DNA from 3 places in the Anaerobutyricum hallii genome. Region 2 is predicted to be linked to each of the others. Evidence: riboswitches for the same ligand, from Rfam matches in the RefSeq annotation. Region 2 holds a riboswitch; each other region holds the start of a gene.
The links. Region 2 has a riboswitch for thiamine pyrophosphate ahead of thiS (sulfur carrier protein ThiS). Riboswitches for the same ligand answer to the same signal wherever they lie in the genome.

Region 1 (7,948 bases), 1.0 Mb from region 2:
AATATTGGTGTTATTCTTGACTGGGTACCGGCACATTTCCCAAGAGATGCTTTCGGCTTAGCTGAATTTGATGGAACCTGTCTTTATGAATATGCTGACCCAAGAAAGGGTGAACATCCGGACTGGGGAACGAAAGTATTTGATTATGGGAAGACAGAAGTCCGGAACTTCCTCATTTGTAATGCCCTGTTTTGGTTGGAAAAGTATCATGTAGACGGACTTCGTGTAGATGCAGTTGCCTCTATGCTTTATCTAGACTATGGACGAGAAGATGGTCAGTGGGTTCCTAATATTTATGGTGGAAATGAAAATCTTGAAGCAATCGAATTCTTTAAACATCTGAATACGATCGTAAAGAAGAGAAATCCTGGAATCGTTATGATTGCAGAAGAATCTACCGCATGGCCAAAAGTAACGGATAAGGCAGAGTATGGAGGCTTGGATTTCAGCCTTAAGTGGAATATGGGCTGGATGCATGACTTTTTAGAGTATATGAAACTTGATCCATATTTTAGAAAATATAATCATACTAAGATGAATTTTGCCATGGTTTATGCATATTCAGAAAACTATATGCTTGTTCTTTCTCATGATGAAGTTGTTCATTTAAAGTGTTCTATGATAGAAAAAATGCCAGGAAGCTACGAAGAGAAATTTAAAAATCTTATGGCAGGCTATGCATTCATGACAGGGCATCCAGGTAAGAAACTTCTTTTCATGGGACAAGACTTCGGACAGCATCGGGAATGGAGTGAAGAGAGGGAACTTGATTGGTTCCTTCTAGAGAAAGAGCCGAATCATCAGCTTCAGTTATTTGTAAAAGAATTACTTCACCTATATAAAAGTAATAAATGTCTTTATGAATATGATTGCTGGCCGGAAGGCTTCGAATGGATCAATGCGGATGATGGTGACAGAAGTATTTTCTCCTTTGTAAGACATTCTGCAAGTGGAAAGAATAACATGCTTTTTGTTATTAACTTTACACCGGTAGAACGTCCGGATTACCGGGTAGGAACAACGTGCCGCAGAAAACATACTCTTGTACTGAACAGTGATGATAAGAAGTTCGGCGGAAAAGGAAAGAGACGACCGAAAGAATATAAGCCAGTGAAAAAAGAATGCGATGGAAGAAAGTACTCTATCCAATATAAATTGCCAGCATATGGAGTAGCGGTATTTAAATTCTAATTTATCAATTTCTGAGTTTGCCGGGGTATTCTTGAATAATTTGCTGAAAAATACTCTTAAGAATTATTGACCAGAATTGACGATGATACATTAATAAAGTATAATCAGAATTACGGGAGCAGCGTTAGCAGCGGAGTAATTCGTGACATCATATAGTAAGTATATCATGATATTAGAGGTCAAAAGGTCAAACGCCTTATCGTGCATGCACGAAAAGGCGTTTGACTTTGGGACCCGCGAAACATGAGGAAGAAGAAAAAGAGGACAATAGGATAATATGGATAAAATAGCAGTTCTTATACCTTGTTATAATGAGAGCAAAACAATTGAAAAAGTAATTAAGGATTTTAAAGCAGTATTACCGGATGCAACAATTTACGTGTATGATAATAATTCTACAGATGGTACAGATGAGATTGCACGTCAGAATGGAGCTGTGGTACGTTATGAGTATCAACAGGGCAAAGGAAATGTAATTCGTCGTATGTTCCGGGATATTGATGCGGAATGTTATATTATGACAGATGGAGATGATACATATCCAGCAGTGAATGCACCAGAGATGGTAGACAAGGTCTTAAACCGAAATGTAGATATGGTAGTTGGTGATAGATTATCCTCAACTTATTTTCAGGAGAATAAACGACCATTTCATAACTTTGGTAATTCATTAGTAAGAAGCTCCATTAATCATCTGTTCCACACAGATATTAAAGATATCATGACCGGATATCGTGCCTTCAGTTATGAATTTGTAAAGACATTCCCTGTAATCTCAAGAGGATTTGAAATTGAAACGGAAATGAGTATTCATGCCGCAGATAAGAATATGTTTGTAGAGAATGTAATTGTTGATTACAAAGACAGACCAGAAGGAAGCGAGAGCAAGTTAAATACTTATTCAGATGGAATAAAAGTACTTCGAACAATTGCACGATTATTCCGTACCTATCAGCCAATGAAATATTTTGGGTTGATTTCAGCAGTATTAGCAGTATTGGGTGGTGGATTTTCAGTACCAGTTTTTAAAGAATATTTTGCAACAGGTTTAGTAAAACGTTTCCCTACCCTGATCGTATGTTGTTTTGTCATTCTTACAGCAATTCTATCCCTGTTTTCCGGAGCAATTTTAAAAACAATTACCTGGAAGAACAGACAGGATTTTGAGATGATACGTCATTATGCAAGAAACCGCAAAAAAGAATTAGAAGAATAAATCTGATTTGTAGATTGATTTGTAGATTTAATATAGACGAAAAAAGAAAAAATACCATATCCCATCTGCTCTGTAGTCGCTGTATTTAAGATGCTCGTCCGCATCTTAAACACGCTCCCAAGCCGCATCTGGAATATGGTATTTTTTCTTTTTTCTGATTATTCTAAATCCACAGTTGGTGAGAATGGGGATTTTCCAGAAGATTATGGATTCTCGGGAAATTAAAGTCTAAAGGATTGACGCATTTTTTCTGGAGGTGTTGATAATGGAAGCAATGAAAGATTATGTTGCCCATCTGGATAACAAAAAAAGAATTACGCTCAGAGGAGCTGCTTATCAGTATTATAATGTAAAAGAATATGGAAATGGTTGCATTATTCTGGAACCTCGGGAACTGGTAGTGCCAGAGAGCATTTCAGCCAGAACTCTGGCAGATATGGATCATGCAGTAAGTAACTTTAAGAGAGGCGATGTTTCCCCAGCTATTGACCTGTCGGATTTGTAGAATCAAACTGAATATGGAACTAAATACGAGCAGTTAGTCTATAAAAAATAGGTTAGCTGCTTTTTTCATGCAAAAAAGGAGGTACTGAAGAAAATCAAAAAATTCTCTGTATATACAACAATTCAAATGTCAGCCTTTTAGAATTCAATTCCCCGGGAAGTCAAGACCTTCAGGAAAATCCTCATTCTTACCAACTGTGGATTTAGATAGTCAGAAAAAAGAGAAAATGTTATATCCCAGATGCGGCTTGGGAGCGTGTTTAGAATGCGGATGCGCATTTTAAACACAGCGACTACAGAGCAGATGGGATATAACATTTTCTCTTTTTTCGTCTATAGTAAATCTACAAATCAGAATCTTTGTTAAAGTATTCTTTTGTTAATTTCACTACAGTTCCCGATAACAGGAATACAGCAATTAAGTTTGGAATGGACATAAGTCCGTTAAATGTTTCTGCGATACTCCATAATAATCCAAGGTCTACCGTTGCGCCGATGATTGCAACGAGAGAGTAGACGATCATAAATGGGCGGATCGTTTTTGTTCCAAAAAGAAATTCGATACAGCGAGAGCCGTAAAGTCCCCAGCCGATCGTGGTGGAGAATGCAAAGCAACAAAGTGCAATGGCTGTGAATATGGATACCCATCCACCGTAAGTTGAGGTAAATCCCTGAATAGTCAGTTCTGCGCCAGCGGCTGAGCCGTAAGGAATGTTGATTCCGCTACATAAGATGATCAATGCGGTCAGTGTACAGATAACAATCGTATCAGTAAATACTTCAAAAATACCAAACAAACCCTGTTTTACAGGATGAGTGATATCGGCTGTTGCATGAGCGATAGATCCGGTACCAAGACCTGCTTCATTGGAGAAGATACCACGAGATACACCTTTTTTCATACTGGTAAATAATGATCCGACCATTCCGCCGCTAAATGCTGCCGGATGGAAAGCTCCTTCAAAAATAGACCGAAATACTGCCGGTACATGCTGAATGTTTAAAAGAACAACGCCAAGTCCAAGGATGAGGTAAAGCAATGCCATAAATGGAACTAAAGTTTCTGTTACCTTTCCGATTCGGCGGATACCGCCGATAAGAATCAGTCCAACGCCGATGGCGATAATGATGCCGATTACAAGATTGATTGTAGAAAGGCTTTCTGATGAAGCAAGGTTAAAGTTGAGCATCAGGGAATCAATCGCAGTGACGATCGTGTTGACCTGTGTTGCATTTCCTGTTCCAAATACAGTGAGGACACCAAAGAGAGAAAAGAGAAAAGCTAGCCAGTGCCAGTGTTTGGAAAGACCATTTTTAATATAATACATCGGTCCTCCTACCCAGTCACCCTGAGAATTCTTTTCACGAAAATGAACGGCAAGTGTTACTTCAGAATATTTGGTACACATTCCAAGAAGGGCTGACATCCACATCCAGAAAACAGCGCCGGGTCCTCCTATCGTAATCGCACCGGCTACTCCGGCAATATTACCGGTTCCTACTGTTCCGGCAAGTGCGGTACAAACAGCCTGGAACGGGGTGATCGATCCATCTGCGGCTTCAGACTTATCAAAAATTCGTCCCAGTGTATTTTTGATAGAATAAGGAAACTTTCGAATCTGAATGAATTTTGTTCGGAAACTGAGGAAAAGGCCGACACCAATGATACAGATCATGGCAGGGATTCCCCAGATAAAGTTGTTAACAACTGTGTTAACGGCTTCTATTGTTTTTAGCATTAGTACAGTCCCCCTTTAATTTACTAAAGCAAAATTATACCATTATTTTGTTAATTAACGCAAGAGTTTTGCCCTTGTTTTTTTCTTAAAATTGTTTTATACTGTAAAAAGTTCAATATAAGACCAGGGGAGCTTGTGATTTTAAGAAGCTGAGAGTAAGGTAAACCTTAGACCCTTGTACCTGTTTGGATAATGCCAGCGTGGAAGAAGTTGTAAAAGAGCTTTTAATAACAGAATGTATCAGGATGTTTTTTGGAGAACTTTTAATATAAATTTTTTATAAAATTTTTTATTTTATATGATTATTTTATAAGAGATTTTTAGAATTTTATAAGAGAAAGTTTTAAGAATACCTGAGGATCATACAAAAGCAGCGTCAGCATTTATTGCCGGCGCTTTTCTTTTTTCAGGTAAGGCAGCACATGATATTTAAAGATATATGGAGGAATGAGAAATGAACGCAAGTGTAGCAATTCAGGTTTTGCCATCTGTGCAGGACGAAGAGGAAGTAATTCGTATTGTAGACGAGGTAATTGACTATATTAAATCAACTGGATTAAATTATTATGTAGGACCATGTGAGACATCAATCGAAGGAGATTATGATACGCTCATGGAAATCGTAAAGAATTGTCAGTTGGTAGCTGCTAAGGCAGGCTGCAAGGCAATGAATACCTATGTTAAGATCTCTTATAAAGCGGAAGGAGATGTGCTGACTATTGACAAAAAGGTTACAAAGCATCACCAGTAAGCTTCCGGCAGCAGTAGCACTCTGTCTGTTAATTCTTCTCTGGCAGTTTTTATATCAGAGCGGGGCAGTTCCGGCATATATGCTGCCGTCTCCGGTTCAGGTAGTAAAAGCACTTTTTACAGATCTGCCTACAATTTTGAGACATGCAGTTGTTACATTACAGGAAGCCTTTTACGGATTATGTATCGGTGTTGTACTGGCATTTGTCATGGCAACATTAATGGATCATTTTCGGATACTGAATAAAGCATTGTATCCCATTATGATTATTACACAGACCATTCCAACGATTGCAATTGCCCCTCTTCTCGTGTTATGGATGGGATTTTATATGGCACCAAAGATTACGCTTGTCGTGATTACAACATTTTTTCCTATTACGGTAGGATTACTTGACGGATATAAGAGTGTAGATAAAGATTCTATTGATTTGATGCGGGCAATGGGTGCATCAAAAGTGCAGATCTTTTTCCATGTGAAGCTACCGGCCGCATTACCGCAGTTTTTCTCAGGATTAAAGATTTCTGCTTCCTATGCAGTAGTAGGGGCAGTTATTTCTGAATGGCTTGGCGGTTTTGAAGGACTTGGTGTTTATATGACAAGAGTGTCAAAAGCATACGCCTTTGATAAAATGTTTGCAGTTATTATTTTTATTGTGATAATCAGCCTTCTTTTAATGTTTGCAGTGAATCTGATTAAGACGATTTCACTTCCATGGTTAAGAGTAGAAAAAAAGGAAGCTGAATAGTAAGAAGCTGAATAGTAACAAGTATAAGAAAAGTATATACAGGAGGAAAATATGAGAAAGTTAAATTGGAAGAAAGTCATTGCAGGAACTTTGAGTGCAGTTATGTTATTATCGGTAACAGCATGCGGTTCTGCTAATGGAAACAATGAAAGTGCAAGTACAGAAAGCAACAAAAAGAATCTTACAAAGATAACATTTTGTCTTGACTGGACGCCAAATACAAACCATACAGGAATTTACGCAGCAAAAGCACTTGGCTATTATGAAGATGCCGGACTTGATGTAGAGATTGTGCAGCCACCGGAAAATGGTGCAGCAACAATGTGTGCATCAGGACAGGCACAGTTTGCTATTGAGGCACAGGATACAATGGCAGCAGCAATTGATTCAGATAATCCACTTGGGATTACAGCAGTTGCAGGATTGATCCAGCATAATACATCGGGAATTATTTCCAGAAAGGGTGACGGCATTGACAGTCCAAAAGGACTTGAAGGAAAGACATATTCTACATGGGAATCCCCAATTGAGCAGGCAACTTTAAAAACAGTTATGAAAGATGAAGGAGCGGATTTCAGTAAGGTAAAACTGATCCCTAACAACATTACAGATGAACCGGCTGCATTAAAAGCAAAACAGACAGATGCAATCTGGGTGTTCTATGGATGGGGCGGAATCAACGCGACAGTAGAAGGTGTTGACTGTGATTACTGGAATTTCAAAGACATTGATCCGGTATTTGATTACTATACACCGGTTATGATCGCAAATAATGATTTCCTGAAAGATTCACCGGATGAAGCCAAAGCTTTCCTTGCAGCAACAGAAAAAGGATATCAGTATGCAATAGATAATCCAAAGAAAGCAGCAGATCTTCTTATTGAAGGCGATGATACAGGCTCTTTAAAAGGTTCAGAAGATTTAGTATATAAAAGTCAGGAGTGGCTTTCTAAACAGTATGTTGCAGATGCAGACAACTGGGGTGTGATCGATGAGACAAGATGGAATAACTTCTACACATGGCTTGCGCAGAATAAGCTGACAACAAAAGATCTTACAGGAAAAGGATTTTCTAACGAGTATCTTCCATCTTCTAAGTAATTTTTCGGATAATGATTTGTTTATGAAAGGAAATGGATAAATGTGTCTTTTAAAAGCAGAACATATTACAAAGAAATATAGTGGAAGAACTATAATCAAAGATATTAATATTGAACTGAATCAGGGAGAATTAGTCTCCCTTCTCGGGGTCAGTGGTTCTGGAAAGACAACACTTTTCCATGTGCTTTCCGGATTAACAACGCCAGAAGAAGGAAAAGTATTCCTTAATGGAGAAGATATCACATCCAAACCAGGTCAGATCAGTTACATGCTTCAGAAAGATTTACTTTTTCCACATAAAAAAATAATCGATAATGCAGCGCTTCCACTCGTACTTCATGGAATGAAGAAAAAAGAAGCGAGAGAAAAGGCGCAGACGTATTTTAAAGATTTCGGCTTAGAAGGGACAGAATATCAGTATCCTTCTCAGCTTTCCGGCGGCATGCGTCAGAGGGCAGCTCTTCTTAGAACATATCTGTCTTCCAATGGAGTAGCCCTTCTTGATGAACCGTTCAGCGCACTTGATACTATAACAAAAACAGCAATTCATAAATGGTATCTTGAAGTTATGCAGCATATTGATCTGTCTACAATTTTTATCACGCATGATATAGATGAGGCAATTTTACTCTCTGACAGAATTTACATCCTGAATGGAAAGCCAGGGGAAATACGTGATGAGATTGTGATAAAGGAAA
Region 2 (7,948 bases):
TTTCATTACTTGCTCCACCAGCCATGTAATTAATTGCTGTCGGATATAACGAAAGTCCAATAGCAAATACAACTGTACCAGTAATTAATGGTGGAAAAAACTTACGAATTTGTTTGATAAAAATACCAACGATAACCGCTACGATACCTCCGACAATCTGCGCTCCTAAAATGGTTGCAATATCAAAGGTTCCTGCAATTGCCTGCATTGTTGGCACATAGGCAAAACTGATACCCATAATAACCGGAAGCCCGGAACCAATCGAAACTTTACCTGTTCTAAGTAGTGGGACTACCTGAATAAGTGTTGTGATTGCTGACATTGTCAGGGCTGCCTGAATTAAGATAACCGAATCCTGTTCGGATAATCCACCTACACCAGCTACAATAATTGCCGGTGTAACACATCCTACAATCATGGCCACCACATGTTGCAGGGCAAGCGGAAGGGTTTCACCAACTGATGTCTTTCCATCCACTTTGAATAGTTCTTCTGACATATTGTTCGTCATTCTACTCATATTACCTCCTAATGATTTTCTATTATCTTGCTGTTTACTATATTATTTACAGATTGTTTTATACCTTTACTTATAAACATATACATATAAGTGTAGATTAGTGAAATTGCCTTCTTTATTATAAATTATAAAAATTATGCTCTGATTATGCAATTTATCTGCTGTATACCTGCATAAATAATAGAAAAATTAATATTTTACCGCATTTATCTTAACATTTTCTGTCGAAAAATGCAATTCTTAATCCTTAGGAGTATATAAAGTTTTAAAAGTAATAGCATTTACATGATTTCTTCCACAGTCTTACATCGCATGAAACCACTCATTATACATGCTCCCGCTGCCCCTGTCTTCCTGACGGACTCAATGTTCTGTGAAGAGATTCCTCCAATTGCATATACCGGAATTCTAACCGCTTTGCAGATTTCTTCTAAAAAAGAAAGTCCTCTTCCCGGTAATCCTTTTTTACAGTCAGTGAGGAAAATGTGTCCGGCAGTAATATAGGTACACCCTAAATCCTGTGCTTCCTTTGCTTCTTCTAAAGAATGACAAGAAGCTCCAATTATTTGAAAATGTGATTTTTCTTGCGGTGTCATTTTTTGAAGTAATGGTAATGGCATATGCACTGCCACTGCCCCAAGTGCACTTGCTACATTAGAAAAACTATGGAGGACACACTGTGTTCCATGCTTCTGACAAATTTGCATTACCTGTCTGGCTAATTGCTCATATTCTTTCTCAGAAAGATCTTTCTCTCTTAATACAATAGCTTTTGGATGCGCACTGGCAATCATTTCTATCTGGTCTAAAAAGTTATTGCTACAAAGTTTCCTGTTTGTGATACATATAAGATCAGACATAAAGGTAATCGTTTAAGACCGGCTGCAGACCTTCTTCTGAAATATCTTCGTACATTTTCTTAAAACTTCGTTCATCATTGATCTCAAACTGTTCATCGCCCTGCTCGCCGTCCTCCTCCTTTCCGGTATATTTACTTTCGTGGTCACCGATTCCTGTAGAAACTCCGGCGGATACTTTTGTTGCCGCAATCTTTACAATACCATTTCGAAATGTTTCACTTTCTCTGGAAGAAACCGTAATTCCGACAAATGGAAGGAAAATACGATAAGCGCATAAAACCTGACAAAGTTGTTTTTCTCCTACATCTAAAGGATTGATCTTGTCATTATTGATGATTGGACGAAGTCTTGGACAAGAAAGGGAGAGTTCTGCCTGTGGGTACTTTCTTTGTAGATAATAAACATGCAATGCACTTGCCAGAGCATCTTTTCGAAAATCGGATAAGCCAAGAAGAGCTGAAAATCCAGCACCTCGCATTCCTCCCATAAGAGCTCTTTCCTGTGCTTCAAAACGATATGGCCATACCCTCTTATGTCCCATCAAATGTAACGTCTCGTATTTATCGGAATCATAGGTTTCCTGAAAAACTGTAACATAATCTGCGCCACATTCATGCAGATAACGATATTCATCTGTATTTACCGGATAAATTTCGAGACCGACCATACGAAAATACTTGCTGGCAAGCTTACATGCTTCTCCAATATATTTGACATCACTTTTTGCCCTGCTCTCTCCTGTAAGTATCAAAATCTCTTCCATACCGGAATCAGCGATTACTTTCATCTCATGAGCAATCTGCTCCATATTAAGCTGCATGCGGTTAATATGATTATAACAGTTAAAACCACAATAAACGCAATAATTCTCGCAATAGTTTGCTATATAAAGCGGAGTAAAAAGATATACCGTATTTCCAAAATGTTTGCTTGTTTCTATCTTTGCTTTCTGTGCCATCTGCTCTAAAAATGGTGCGGCAGCCGGAGATAATAATGCTTTAAAATCTTCAATAGAACAGGTTTCATGTTCTAACGCTGCTTTTACATCTTTTGCTGTATACTTTTCGTAATCATAAGAATGCATCTGACTCATCACTTTATCCATGACATCTGATTTGATCTGTTCCATTCCTTCCATATATTCCATATGATTCTTTCTTGAGGAAGGGTCTGTTTCCAGGCGATGTTTCTTCTCTAGAGCTTCTTTCGATAAGTATTCTGAATCGATTAAAAACTGGTTTTCCATTATAATACCTCTTTTCCAGCAACGCTTTTAATGTAAAAATCCTGTCAGTGGGTCTGATGCAGCTGCTCCTCTTGTAAGTACACGTCCCAAACCGGATAAATATGCCTTTCTTCCTGCTTCGATTGCCTGACGAAAAGCTGCAGCCATCATCGGAAGATCACCGGCAGTTGCCAACGCAGTATTTGCCATAATTGCTGCTGCACCCATCTCCATTGCCTCACATGCCTGTGAAGGCTTACCGATTCCTGCATCTACGATAATCGGAAGATCAATCTCATCAATTAAAATCTGGATAAACTCTTTCGTAGCTAAACCTTTATTAGAACCAATTGGAGATGCTAATGGCATAACGCAGGCTGCTCCTGCATTCACAAGATCTCTGGCAGCATTTAAATCCGGATACATATATGGCATAACAACAAATCCTTCTTTTGCAAGAAGTTCTGTAGCTTTAATTGTTTCCTGATTATCCGGAAGCAGATACTTACTATCACGCATAATCTCTACTTTTACAAAATTTCCACAGCCAAGTTCTCTTGCTAATCGTGCGATCCGCACTGCTTCCTGTGCATTTCTTGCTCCGGAAGTATTTGGTAACAGTGTAACATCCTTTGGAATATAATCTAAAATATTTTCATGTTCTTTTGTATTCGCTCTTCGAACTGCTAACGTAATAATCTGTGCTCCGGCATCTCTTACCGCTGCTTCGATCAGTTTCATAGAATACTTCCCAGAACCGAGAATAAAACGAGATTCAAATTCATGACCGCCAATGATTAACTTATCTTCTTTCTGCATAATAAAACGCCCTTCTTTCTAAACTGGTTTGTGACTCTTCTAAACCAACCTGCATTAATAAATTGATTCTGTATAATTTCATCTCTTTTTTAATAATTCATAAAAATTATTAACATCCACCACCCATAAAACTGACGATTTCGACTTCGTCTCCATCTTTAAGAATGGTCTGACCATACTGTTCTTTTGGAATGATCGTAAGATTGTACTCCACAACAATATGATTTACATTATAATTCTCCGCTGCAAGATACTCTGCAACTGAAATCCCTGCCTTATCACAGTCCTGTCCGTTAATTTTTACCATGCCTTCACCTCCTGTAACATAAAAAAACGAGAAGTAACCGATTCGGTAACTTCCCGTAAAAATATACAAAAATATATATGCTTCCCTACGTTGGCATTATCCAAATCAGGTTAATGGGTCGAAGGTCATACCTTCCTCTCAGCCTGTAATACAAGCTCCCCTTTTGTTCAATTGTATTTATAATACGCTTATCTTAACAAAAATGCAAGACAAAAATGCTACTTCATTACAATTAGCTCATAATTTCTGCTTCCGAGATGAATCTTTTCTGCATGTTCCAGACAGGTTTTGTATTCAGACTCAGGTGTAGTATTTTCAAAATGATCATGATGATCACAGAACCCTTCCTTGTGCATATTTTCAAACAGCTGACTGTTTGGAAGCGGCTGCATCTTTAAGCAGGCATCTACACATGCCTGATCCAATGCTAATGGATCAAAAGATGCAAACATTCCGATATTTGGAAGAATCGGTGCATCATTTTCCGCATGGCAGTCACAGTTTGGGGATACATCAACAACAAGTGAAATATGGAAATTCGGTCTTCCATCAATTACTGCTTTTGTGTATTCTGCCATTCTGCAATTTAAATCTTTTGTTGCCGCCCAATTTTCAAATTCAATCGCATCAAAGTTACATGCGCCGATGCATCTTCCACATCCTACACAATTCGTTCCATCAATGTGCATCTTCTTTGTCTCTTCATCAAATACAAGACCATTATTCGCACATTCTCTCATACAGCGACGACATCCACGACATAATTCTTCATGAATCGTTGGCTGACCATTCGTATGCTGTTCCTTTTTTCCTGCACGAGAGCCACAGCCCATACCGATATTTTTAATCGCTCCACCAAATCCGGTTGTTTCATGTCCTTTAAAGTGACTTAAACTAATAAAAATGTCTGCATCCATGATTGCTCGTCCAATCTTCGCTTTTTCTATGTATTCGCCACCCTCAACAGGTACCTCAATATCATCTGTTCCTTTTAAACCGTCTGCAATTAAAATAGGGCATCCAACCGTCATTGCTGTAAAGCCATTCTCCCAGGCACACTGCAAATGCTCTAATGCGTTCTTACGGCTTCCCGGATATAACGTATTACAATCTGTTAAAAATGGCTTTCCACCTAATTCTTTTACTACATCAGCAACCGCTTTGGCATAATTAGGACGTAAAAAACTTATGTTACCAAGTTCTCCAAAATGCATTTTAATAGCTACAAATTTATTTTCCATGTCAATTTCGGAGATTCCAGCCTTTTTCAGAAGTCTTTTTAACTTCATTGGAAGTCCCTCTCCTAACTTTGCCCTAAAGTCAGTAAAATATACTTTTGATTTTTCCATGTTCATAATCCCTTTCTAAATTTAAATTTAAAATGAAATATTTTATCATTACAAATATACTTTATCTCTTTTTGGACATGATTTCAACCAAAATATTATTTTACAATTTAGAAATATTGGCTGTATATTCTTCAAAATAATTTAATGTTCATATATGATTTTTCCACCAAGCATCGTCATATCTACCTTAGCTTCTAAAATCTCTTTCTCTGAAACTTCGAACAAATTTCTGTCTATTACAATAACATCTGCCAATTTTCCTTTTTCCAGACTTCCCAATTCATTTTCTCTGCTATATGCTTTTGCTGCTCCATAAGTATATGCTTTTAAAGCTTCTGCCATACTGACTTTTTCCCATGGATTGTAACTTGCTGGACTTCCATCCTTATTTTTTCTTGTTACTGCTGCATATATATTTTCAAACGGATTAATTTCAACTACGGGATAATCTGTACCAAATGCCATTTCATGACAATCATCTAAAAGTGTTTTTACCGGCCATTCATATTGTATTCGTTTCTTTCCTATTCGATTAATCTTTCCATGTGCATCTAAAATTAAATGTATCGGCTGCATCGATGGAATTACTTTTAATTCTTTAAAACGATGAATATCCACAGGATCAATATTTTCAATATGCTCGATTGTATTTGCTAAATTATTTTTATTAACTTTTGCTGATTCTTCAAATGCATCTAATGCCATCCTTACAGAACCATCTGCGATACAGTGAATTCTTACCGGCAAACCGGCTGCATTTGCCTTAATCACAGAACGGTTTAGTTCTCTCTGTGATTTTACAGGTACTCCAATCCCTCTCGTATCTGGATTATCTGTATAAGGTTCAAGAAGTAATCCTGTATATGTTTCTGTTACCCCATCAATAAATCCTTTTACTCCGGAAATCCTCATATAATCGGAATCAAATTCTTTTTGTAATTTTAATGCCATATCATAATTTTCACAATCATAAAGTTTAGGAAAAATATGGAGTCTTATATTAAAATTTTTTTCTTTTTCAAGCTCTTTTATAATAGTATAACGTACATAATTTTCTTCATTATAATCTGCTGGCATCATCTCGCTTAAACTTGTAATACCATTCGCCGCCGTCTTCTTAATAAAATTTATATAGATATCTTTTTGTTCTTCTTTTGTAAAAGATCGGTACATTTTATCAGCTGGTTGTAGCGCCTCTAATTCTACCAGCATCCCACTGAGCTCTCCATTTTCAAGTTTTCCTATATACCCACTACTCACCTCCATATCTTTTGTAATCCTGCACTCCTCTAATGCTTTAGAATTACACCAGTAACTATGGCAATCCGCTGCCTGCAGATATACTGGAATATCTGGAAAGGCTTTATCAAGACTTTTCTTTGTTGGAAGTGGAGCATCGCCCCAGTTTGTAATAAACCATCCTCTTCCTCGAATTCGTTTTTCTTTTGGATGAGCCTTTGCATATTGAAGGAGCATTTTTACGCATTCTTCTTCAGAAACTGAATTTACAATATCCTCGCATACATGCTCACTTGCTGATAATGCTCCTGAGAAAAAATGAGTATGCGCATCTACAAATCCAGGCATGATCAACTTATTTTTATAATCTAAAACAATAGTATTTTCATCTATAAATTTATCCTTCATTTCAAAAGGAACCACATCTATAATGCGGTTCTTTTTAATCAATATGCATGCCTCTTTTGTTTTTTCCTCGATTCCTGTAAATACTGCTGAACTTTTTAAACAATAATCTGCTTTCACCTACAACACTCCTTCCCCTCTCTCACCTGTTCTGATACGAATAGCATCTTCAATATCACGAACAAAAATTTTACCATCTCCCACATTTCCCGTAGGTATTTTGTCACAGATATCCAAAATAATCTCATTTACTGCTGCATTTTTTACAACAACATCTACCCGGATTTTCGGAAGAAGATTAATGCTTGTATGCATTCCTTTGACAACACTGCCTCCGTCTGCATATCCTAATTGTGTTCCACATCCCATTACAGTAGAAATAGTCATACCTCCACAATGATGTTTATCCGCAATCTCTTTAATCTGCTCTATTTTTTCTGGTTTAATAATAATGGATATTTCTTTCATTTTGCTTTACCTCCAATAGCAGTATTTCAATGAACTAGGCTGCTTTTTTCATTTTTTTAATCTGAGACTGTGTATTCATACTAATGATAAAAATAATAATAAAAGTAATAATCGTTGAAAGCGCATTTACCTCCGGCGATACGCCATGTTTAACCATCTCGAGAATCTTTAATGGAAGCGTTGTACTTCCGGGACCACTGCAAAAAAAACTAATAATTACATCATCTAATGAAAGAGATAATGCAAGAGTTGCTCCTGATATCACTCCCGGCATAATTAAAGGGAGCGTAATTTTCATAAACGTCTTGAAACGATTTGCCCCAAGGTCCATGGCCGCTTCTTCTAGATTACCATCAAACCCAGACAATCTTGCCCTAACAGATATCACAACAAACGGAATGCAGAATGTAATATGTGCAATCGTCATTGTAGTCAATCCAAGTGGCACCTGTAATAATGTATAAATAGAAAGCATTGCAACACCAAGTACAATTTCCGGTATAACAATTGGTACATATAAAAGCATATCTACAAGTTTTTTCCCTTTAAATTCATACTTCCCAAGTCCAACTGCACCTATAGTCCCAATAATGGTTGAAATAACAGTAGATGCTGCCGCAATAATCAATGAATTATAAAATGACTCCATTAACGTTCTGTTCTGAAAAAAACTACCATACCACTGAAATGTAAAACCTTCAAATACAATGTTCATTTTTGATGTATTAAACGAAAATAGTATTACTACGAAAATCG
Region 3 (7,948 bases), 430 kb from region 2:
ACTCATAAAGAGCAGTTCCATCAAACTTATTAAGCGCATAAGTATCTGAAATAAAATGTACCGGAACAAAGTCCATAATCACTCCAATTCCTTCTTTATGGAAAAGATCCACCATCTCCATTAACTCCCCTGCTGTTCCATAACGGGAAGTTGGACAGAAATATCCACTCGCCTGATATCCCCAGGAGCAATCTGCCGGATGCTCCGTAAGCGGAAGAAATTCAACGTGCGTATAGCCCATTTCCTTTATATAAGGAATAAGCTGTCTTGCAAGTTCATTATAATGATACCAGCCGTTCTCCTCATCTGCTTCATTCTTTCTCCATGAACCAGCATGCACCTCATAAATATTCACCGGAAGATCATAATTCTTACATCTCTTCTTTATCCATACACTATCAGAAAAATGATACTGGTCAAGATCTACAATAATTGATGCGGTATCTGGCCGCACCTGTGAACCAAAACTATACGGATCAAAACGGTCAAGTACAATTCCATCCTTCTGATAAATTCGATACTTGTACATCATTCCCGGTTCTGCATCTTCCTGTACACATTCAAATACACCGCTTTGTGCATCCTGAATCATCTCATCCTCGCTGCCATCCCAGTCATTAAACTCCCCAATCAGTTCAATCTTTTCCGCACAAGGTGCGTAAACTCGAAACAGCACGCCATCTTTCGTTATGTGTGCTCCAAAATATTCATACGCATCAAATGCTTTTCCAATATAAAATTCATGTAAATTCATACTCGTATCCCCTTATTTTATTTCACCCAGATATTTACTTCTATTTTAAGCAATTTTCTTCAGAATGGCAACAAGGAAATGCATATTTTTAGTCACCAGCCATAAAATGTACTAATTCTTATTTGGAGTATCCTATGCTAAAATATTTTTCCAAACACTTAGGGCAAAAAACGTTTTATATTTTCACCTTTCTGCTTACAACAAGTCTTTTCTTCTCTCTTATTTTTTCTCCTGTAAAGACAGTCGCCTCATCCACTTTACGGCAAGTAACTAAAAACAAAGAAACGAAACACCCCACTGACATCAGTTTTCAATCTGCCGCCCCAAATGCTATTCTAATGGAAGCCTCCACCGGTACCATTCTATATGAAAAAGACGCTGACAAAGAAAAACCTCCCGCCAGCGTCACAAAAATCATGACTCTTTTACTTATATTTGACGCACTGTCAAAAAAACAGATTACTTTAAATGATACCGTTACTGTCAGTGAACACGCCGCATCTATGGGTGGTTCACAAGTATTTTTAGAACCCGGAGAAACACAGACTGTAGACACCATGATTAAATGTATTGCTGTCTCTTCAGCAAATGATGCCTGTGTGGCAATGGCCGAACATATTTATGGAAGTGAGGATGCCTTTGTTGCAAAGATGAATGCAAGGGCACAGGCTCTTGGCATGAAGCATACTCATTTTATTAACTGCTGCGGCTTAGATGCCGAAGGACATTATACGAGCGCAAGGGATATTGCCCTTATGTCACGAGAACTTATTATAAAGCATCCAGATATTTTTCATTATACGACTATATGGATGGAAAATATCACTCATGTGACAAAGCGAGGAGAATCGGAGTTTGGACTTTCCAATACGAATAAATTACTGCGGCAATATCAGGGGGCTACCGGACTAAAGACTGGAAGTACTTCCAAGGCTGGGTTCTGTCTCAGTGCGACCGCAGAGCGTAATCATATTTCATTGATTGCCGTTGTTATGGCCTGTCAAAGTGCAAAGGAGAGAGTGAAAGATTGTGCCTCCCTCCTTGATTATGGCTTTTCTCTTTGTAAAGTTTATACAGACAAACAGCCACCTGCACTTTCCCCGGTTTCCATACATAATGGTACACAGGAAATGCTTTCCTGCAAATATGATAAAAACTTTTCCTATGTTTTTACTTCTGAAATTAATCCAAATAAAATTCAGAAAAAAGTGATATTTCAGAAAAATCTTTCAGCTCCAATTAAGAAAAATCAGGTAATTGGCAAACTGGAGTATTCTTATTATCAAAAAAATATAGGGTCTGTCTCCATACTTGCCTCGCACTCAGTAAAAAAAGCTACTTATCTCGACTACTTAAAAAAGTTAATTTTAAGCTGCTAAAATTTAAAGGATATCGATATGTTCTCCTGCTAATGCTTTGTTCATGCTTCGTACTGCACAGAACTTTCCACACATAGAACAGGTATCTTCATGTTCCGGTTTTCTGTCATCGCGGACTTTCTTTGCTGTTTCCGGATCCATCGCACATGCCCACTGAGCTTCCCAGTCTAATACTCTGCGAGCATCTGCCATTTTATCATCGATTTCTCTTGCACCGCGAACTCCTTTGGCGATGTCAGCTGCATGTGCCGCAATTTTAGAAGCCATGATTCCCTGTTTTACATCTTCAAGATTTGGAAGTGCGAGATGTTCTGCCGGTGTAACATAACAGAGGAAGGCTGCTCCGTTCTGGGCGGCAATGGCTCCTCCGATTGCTGATACAATATGATCATATCCCGGTGCAATATCTGTTACGATCGGTCCAAGTACATAGAATGGTGCACCGGAACAGATTGTAGACTGTAACTTCATGTTGGCGGCAATCTGGTCCATTGGCATATGTCCTGGTCCTTCTACCATTACCTGTACATTTTTCTCCCATGCACGTTTTGTAAGTTCTCCAAGGCGAACCAGTTCTTCAATCTGGCATACATCGGAACCATCTGCAAGGCAGCCCGGACGGCAGGCATCACCAAGAGAAATCGTTACATCGTATTCCTGACAGATATCAAGAATTTCATCGTAATATTCATAGAATGGATTTTCTTCGCCTGTCATTGTCATCCACGCAAATACAAGAGAACCGCCGCGGGATACGATGTTCATTTTTCTTTTATGCTTTTTAATCTGGTCGATTGTTTTTCTTGTGATTCCACAATGTAATGTTACGAAATCTACACCATTCTCTGCGTGAAGACGTACTACATCAATAAAGTCTTTTGCAGTAAGTGTATCTAAATCTCTCTGATAATGAATTACTGAGTCATAAATCGGTACTGTTCCAATCATAACCGGGCATTCTGCAGTTAGTTTTTTACGGAATGGTTCGGTGTTTCCATGAGAAGATAAGTCCATGATGGCATCTGCTCCCATATTAACTGCTTCCATTACTTTTTGCATTTCTATGTCATAATCTTTACAGTCTCTTGAAACACCAAGATTTACATTAATCTTTGTCTTTAACATAGAACCAACACCCTGAGGATCTAAGCATTTATGATTTTTATTCGCACAGATAGCAACCTTTCCTTCTGCAACGAATGCTCTGATTTCTTCTGGTGTCATACGTTCTTTGGCTGCAACCTTTTCCATTTCCGGAGTAATAATATTCTTTCTTGCTGCATCCATCTGTGTTGTATAATTTCTCATCTTCTGTTACCTCCAATTTATTATTAATATTTATCGTGTACTTTTTTATAAATCCCACATATGATCAAGCGGACCGTTTCCCTGTCCAAGATTCAGCATCGCTCCAATGGCTCCACTAATATAATCTTTTGCTTTTTTTACAGATTCTTCTATCGAAAATCCTTTTGCAAGATTTGCGGCTATCGCACTTGAAAGTGTGCACCCGGTTCCATGGGTATTTGGATTATCAATCCTGCAGGCTGGATACCAGACTTTCTTTGGGCACTTGAAGGCTTTCTCATACAAGAAATCATCGGCATTTTGCTCACTGTGCCCTCCCTTGCTAAGAACTGCACAGTTCCATCGTTTTGCAATGATTTCTGCCGCTTTTTCTCTCGTCTTCCTGTCTGTGATCTTTCTTCCTGATAAAAACTCAGTTTCCGGAAGATTTGGAGTCAGTAAAGAAATGTTCGGAAATAGTTTTTCATATAATACTTCTCTTACTTTCTCTTCTACAAGAACCGTTCCGCTCGTTGAAATCATAACCGGATCTGCTACTACCTGCTTTATTGAATATTTTTGCAAATACTTTGCAATAATCTCAACCTGTTCTTTGGATGCAATCATTCCAATCTTTACGGCATCCGGTTTTATATCTGAAAAAACACTATCCATCTGTTTTTCAAAAAAGTCTGGCGGCACTGGCATAATACCGGTAATCCCTTTTGTATTTTGCGCTGTAAGTGCGGTAATACAGCTTGTTGCATAAACTTTATGCACCGTTAATGTTTTTATATCTGCCTGAATTCCTGCCCCGCCACTTGCATCACTTCCTGCAATTGTAAGAACTGTTTTCATTTTGCACTTCCTTATCTTCTTTCTGACAGTCTGTGTAGCTACTTTTTTTGCGTTGAAAAACCTGACAGCTTTCTATTTCGTAAAAATCTTTTACATAAATATCAGAAAATGTTCGGATTTCTTCTGTATTATCCCTGCTATATGCATCATAAATACTACATACAGGAAACCCTGCTTTGGAAGCAGTCTTTACTGCATATAAAGAATCTTCAAACACCCAGGTTTCTTCTTTTTTCGTCTGTAAATGTTCTCTTGCCAGTTCGAATACTTTAGGACTTGTCTTTCCTGCTCCTGCCTCTTCACAGGTAATCATTCCGTCAAAATCTTTCCATATACTATTACGTATAAGAGCCGACTTTGCCATCTCTGCATCCGTTGCTGTCGCAATAATTAACCTGACCTGATTTTTCTTTAACTTTTGTATCAGATCACAGACACCTGGTTTTAACACTGCCTCTTTAAAATAAAAATCTTTTACTACCTGATTGACACCTTCTAATATTTCCTCTATCGTTACGGAAAGTTTATATTCTGTTTGCATATATAAGGCACCTTCCGGAAGAGATAATGCATCAAGTCTTTCCTTTAAATCTGACCTGGCTTTTATGCCAAGTGTGGCAAGATATCTCGCCCCGGCGTTCTCCCAGACAGGCATCGAATCAAGTAAGGTTCCGTCAATATCAAAAATTGCTCCCTTTATCACACGCAAAGACCTTCCTTGTCGTTTACCATTGCTGTCGTTTTTTCCAGTAAAACTCCTGTAGCATCTTCAATATCCTTTGCTGCAAAAATAGCACTGACAACTGCAATTCCACAAATACCGCTTCCTTTCAGCGTCAGAATATTATCGGCTGTAATTCCACCAATCGCAATAACCGGGATATGAACTGCTTCACAAATTGCTTTTACTCTTTCTTTGCTGATAGCGGATGCATCCTTCTTCGTCGATGTAGAAAAAACAGCTCCGACTCCAAGATAATCTGCCCCCATCTTCTCTGCAAGAACTGCCTGTTCTACTGTCTGTGCAGACACACCAAGAATCTTATCTTCTCCAAGAATCTTTCTTACATCATCCGCTTCCATATCGCTTTGTCCGACATGCACCCCGTCTGCATCCATCTCCTTCGCAATCTTTACATTATCGTTAATGACAAATGGAACATGGTATTTGTGACACAATTCTTTTAGGGCAATTGCTTCTTCCAGAAAATGTTCTTCATCTAATTCTTTTTCTCTAAGCTGGACAAATGTCGCTCCTCCTTTTAATGCTTTTTCCACCTGCTCATACAGTGTTTCTTCCCCAAGCCAGGAACGATCTGTTACCGCATACAAAAGTAAATCTTTTTTTAACTGTTCTCTGTTAACACAGCTCATACTTTGCTCTCTCCTCCAATATACTGACTTCAGACTTCTAATTATTCAAAAAAACAAATACACTTACATGAATTATTATATATTCATAAAAGGGAAGTAAATTAAGGATATCCTCTTAGAATATGGATAAAGAAACGATAAAATAATAATAACTTCTGATACTGAAAATATGTATCAGAGAAATATCAGAATTTTTAACTGACTTTCAATGATTTTAAACTCTGAAAAGAAAAACGCATATACACCAATTACGGTATATATGCGAATCTATCTACGCTATCCCTACGTTGGCATTATCCAAATCAGGTTATGGGTCTAAGCACCTTAGCTTACTCTCAGCCTGCTCCTGCAAGCTCCCCGTGTATGAATTTACCAATATAGTACGCTATTTATTCAAAAAAAGCAAGCATAAATTCCAAAACAATCTGCAATCTATACATCAGTTATCCTAACGCAACATCTAAAATCATCATAAGACTAAACCCGATCGCAAACATAAAAATGCCGATATTTGTTGTTTCTCCAACTGACATTTTCGGAACAAGCTCCTCCACAACGACATAGATCATCGCTCCCGCTGCAAAGCTTAAAAAATACGGAAGAACCGGAACAACCAGACTGGCTGCCCATACAGTAAACAACGATGCCACCGGTTCTACTGCCCCGGAAAGGACTCCATATATGAATGCTTTTCTTTTTGACATTCCTTTTGTACAAAGCGGCATTGAAATAATCGCCCCTTCCGGGAAATTCTGAATCGCAATTCCTAATGCAAGAGAAAACGCTCCCATTGCTGTAATATGATCTGCATGATTCAATAATCCCGCATAGATCACTCCAACAGCCATTCCCTCCGGAATATTGTGGAGGGTCACCGCCAACAGCAGATTATCTTTTTGTTCTCCTTCTATGCATTCCGGTGGAGCAAAATAATCAATTGCCATTAAAAATAAAATTCCAATCCAAAATCCAATTGCTGCCGGAATAAAACGCCACACTCCAAGTGAAGCCCCCTGTTCAATTGCCGGAAGCAACAAACTCCATATTGATGCTGCTATCATTACTCCCGCTGCAAATCCAGTAAGTGCTTTCTGCATCCCCTTGCCAAGTTCATTTTTCAAAAAAAATACACAAAATGCACCTAATGTTGTTCCTATAAAAGGAACACTGAGACCTTTTATTATCTCTATAAGCATAAAATCCCTCCAAAGACATCTTTATTAAGCATCTCTTGCAGATTTTTATTTTATTATTTTTTATTTTAAAATAAAAATCTGTCCTATTTCTTAATATGTCTTTGAAGGGAAATGTTTCTTTTTTTATTTCTTTTTTTACAACATCTTTTTCTTTTTAAAATAAGCAACACACAAAATTACGATCGTAAGACTTACATTTTCTGTGCATTCATATATGCCTGATCATAGAAAAATTCCTGTGAATTTAACGGTGTTTCCTGCACTGCCACAATCTCATAATTTCCATGGCTATCTTCTTGTCTTGCTTTTTGGTTATCGCTAAGCATTGTGATAAACATTTCTTCTAACTGCATCTTTAAATCTTTATCATAAATCGGTGCTGCAACTTCCACTCTTCTTAATGTATTTCTCGTCATAAAATCTGCTGATGCAATATAAATTTTTTCTCTTTCCTGCGTTCCAAAAATATAGATACGAGAATGTTCCAGAAATCTGCCAACAATACTTCTTACCTGAATATTCTCTGTTTTTCCTTTTACCCCCGGAATCAGACAGCAGATTCCACGAATTACCATATCAATCTTTACTCCTGCCTGTGAAGCTTCAATCAGCTTATCAATAATCTTCTTATCGGTAAGTGAATTCATTTTCAAACCGATATATGCTTCCTTTCCTTCTTTAGCATAGGATATTTCCTCATCGATCATTGATAAAATTCTGTTCTGAAGACATCTTGGCGCAACAAGCAGATGCTCTACATTATCCACTGTCTCTTCCATGGAAAGTGCCTGGAATACTTTTGCTGCTTCAACTCCAATCTCTACATTGGCTGTCATAAGAGATAAATCTGTATATAATCTTGCTGTTTTTTCATTATAATTTCCTGTTCCGATCTGTGTATAATATTCTACCTGACCCTCGGACTTTCTTGTCACAAGACATAACTTTGAATGTACTTTGTAACCGTCTAATCCATAGATCACACGACAACCGGCATCCTCTAATCTTCTGGACCATTCAATATTGTTTTCCTCATCAAATCTCGCCTTCAGTTCTACAAGAACAAGTACTTCTTTTCCATTTTCCGCTGCATCGATCAG

Region 1: linked by a shared signal. The riboswitch ahead of EHLA_RS01920 (thiamine-binding protein) and the one ahead of thiS (sulfur carrier protein ThiS) in region 2 are both predicted to bind thiamine pyrophosphate.
Region 3: linked by a shared signal. The riboswitch ahead of thiE (thiamine phosphate synthase) and the one ahead of thiS (sulfur carrier protein ThiS) in region 2 are both predicted to bind thiamine pyrophosphate.

Annotation. Positions count from the first base shown of each region.
Region 1 covers NZ_LT907978.1:447,296-455,243, forward strand. Annotated here, with positions in the region: gene glgB (1,4-alpha-glucan branching protein GlgB) at 1-1,191, shown strand, start outside; gene EHLA_RS01905 (glycosyltransferase family 2 protein) at 1,469-2,407, shown strand; gene EHLA_RS01910 (hypothetical protein) at 2,673-2,912, shown strand; gene EHLA_RS01915 (alanine/glycine:cation symporter family protein) at 3,256-4,650, opposite strand; TPP riboswitch at 4,766-4,876, shown strand; gene EHLA_RS01920 (thiamine-binding protein) at 5,105-5,401, shown strand; gene EHLA_RS01925 (ABC transporter permease) at 5,370-6,149, shown strand; gene EHLA_RS01930 (ABC transporter substrate-binding protein) at 6,201-7,250, shown strand; gene EHLA_RS01935 (ABC transporter ATP-binding protein) at 7,291-7,948, shown strand, end outside.
Region 2 covers NZ_LT907978.1:1,470,557-1,478,504, reverse strand. Annotated here, with positions in the region: gene EHLA_RS06765 (uracil-xanthine permease family protein) at 1-499, opposite strand, end outside; gene EHLA_RS06760 (thiamine phosphate synthase) at 802-1,380, opposite strand; gene thiH (2-iminoacetate synthase ThiH) at 1,373-2,626, opposite strand; gene EHLA_RS06750 (thiazole synthase) at 2,654-3,424, opposite strand; gene thiS (sulfur carrier protein ThiS) at 3,534-3,731, opposite strand; TPP riboswitch at 3,797-3,903, opposite strand; gene EHLA_RS06740 (DUF362 domain-containing protein) at 3,950-5,080, opposite strand; gene EHLA_RS06735 (amidohydrolase) at 5,222-6,844, opposite strand; gene EHLA_RS06730 (P-II family nitrogen regulator) at 6,845-7,192, opposite strand; gene EHLA_RS06725 (ABC transporter permease) at 7,227-7,948, opposite strand, start outside.
Region 3 covers NZ_LT907978.1:1,045,369-1,053,316, reverse strand. Annotated here, with positions in the region: gene glgB (1,4-alpha-glucan branching protein GlgB) at 1-754, opposite strand, end outside; gene EHLA_RS04815 (D-alanyl-D-alanine carboxypeptidase family protein) at 889-2,133, shown strand; gene thiC (phosphomethylpyrimidine synthase ThiC) at 2,137-3,441, opposite strand; gene thiD (bifunctional hydroxymethylpyrimidine kinase/phosphomethylpyrimidine kinase) at 3,487-4,278, opposite strand; gene EHLA_RS04800 (HAD family hydrolase) at 4,247-4,981, opposite strand; gene thiE (thiamine phosphate synthase) at 4,978-5,652, opposite strand; TPP riboswitch at 5,914-6,022, opposite strand; gene EHLA_RS04790 (ZIP family metal transporter) at 6,096-6,848, opposite strand; gene ppk1 (polyphosphate kinase 1) at 7,040-7,948, opposite strand, start outside.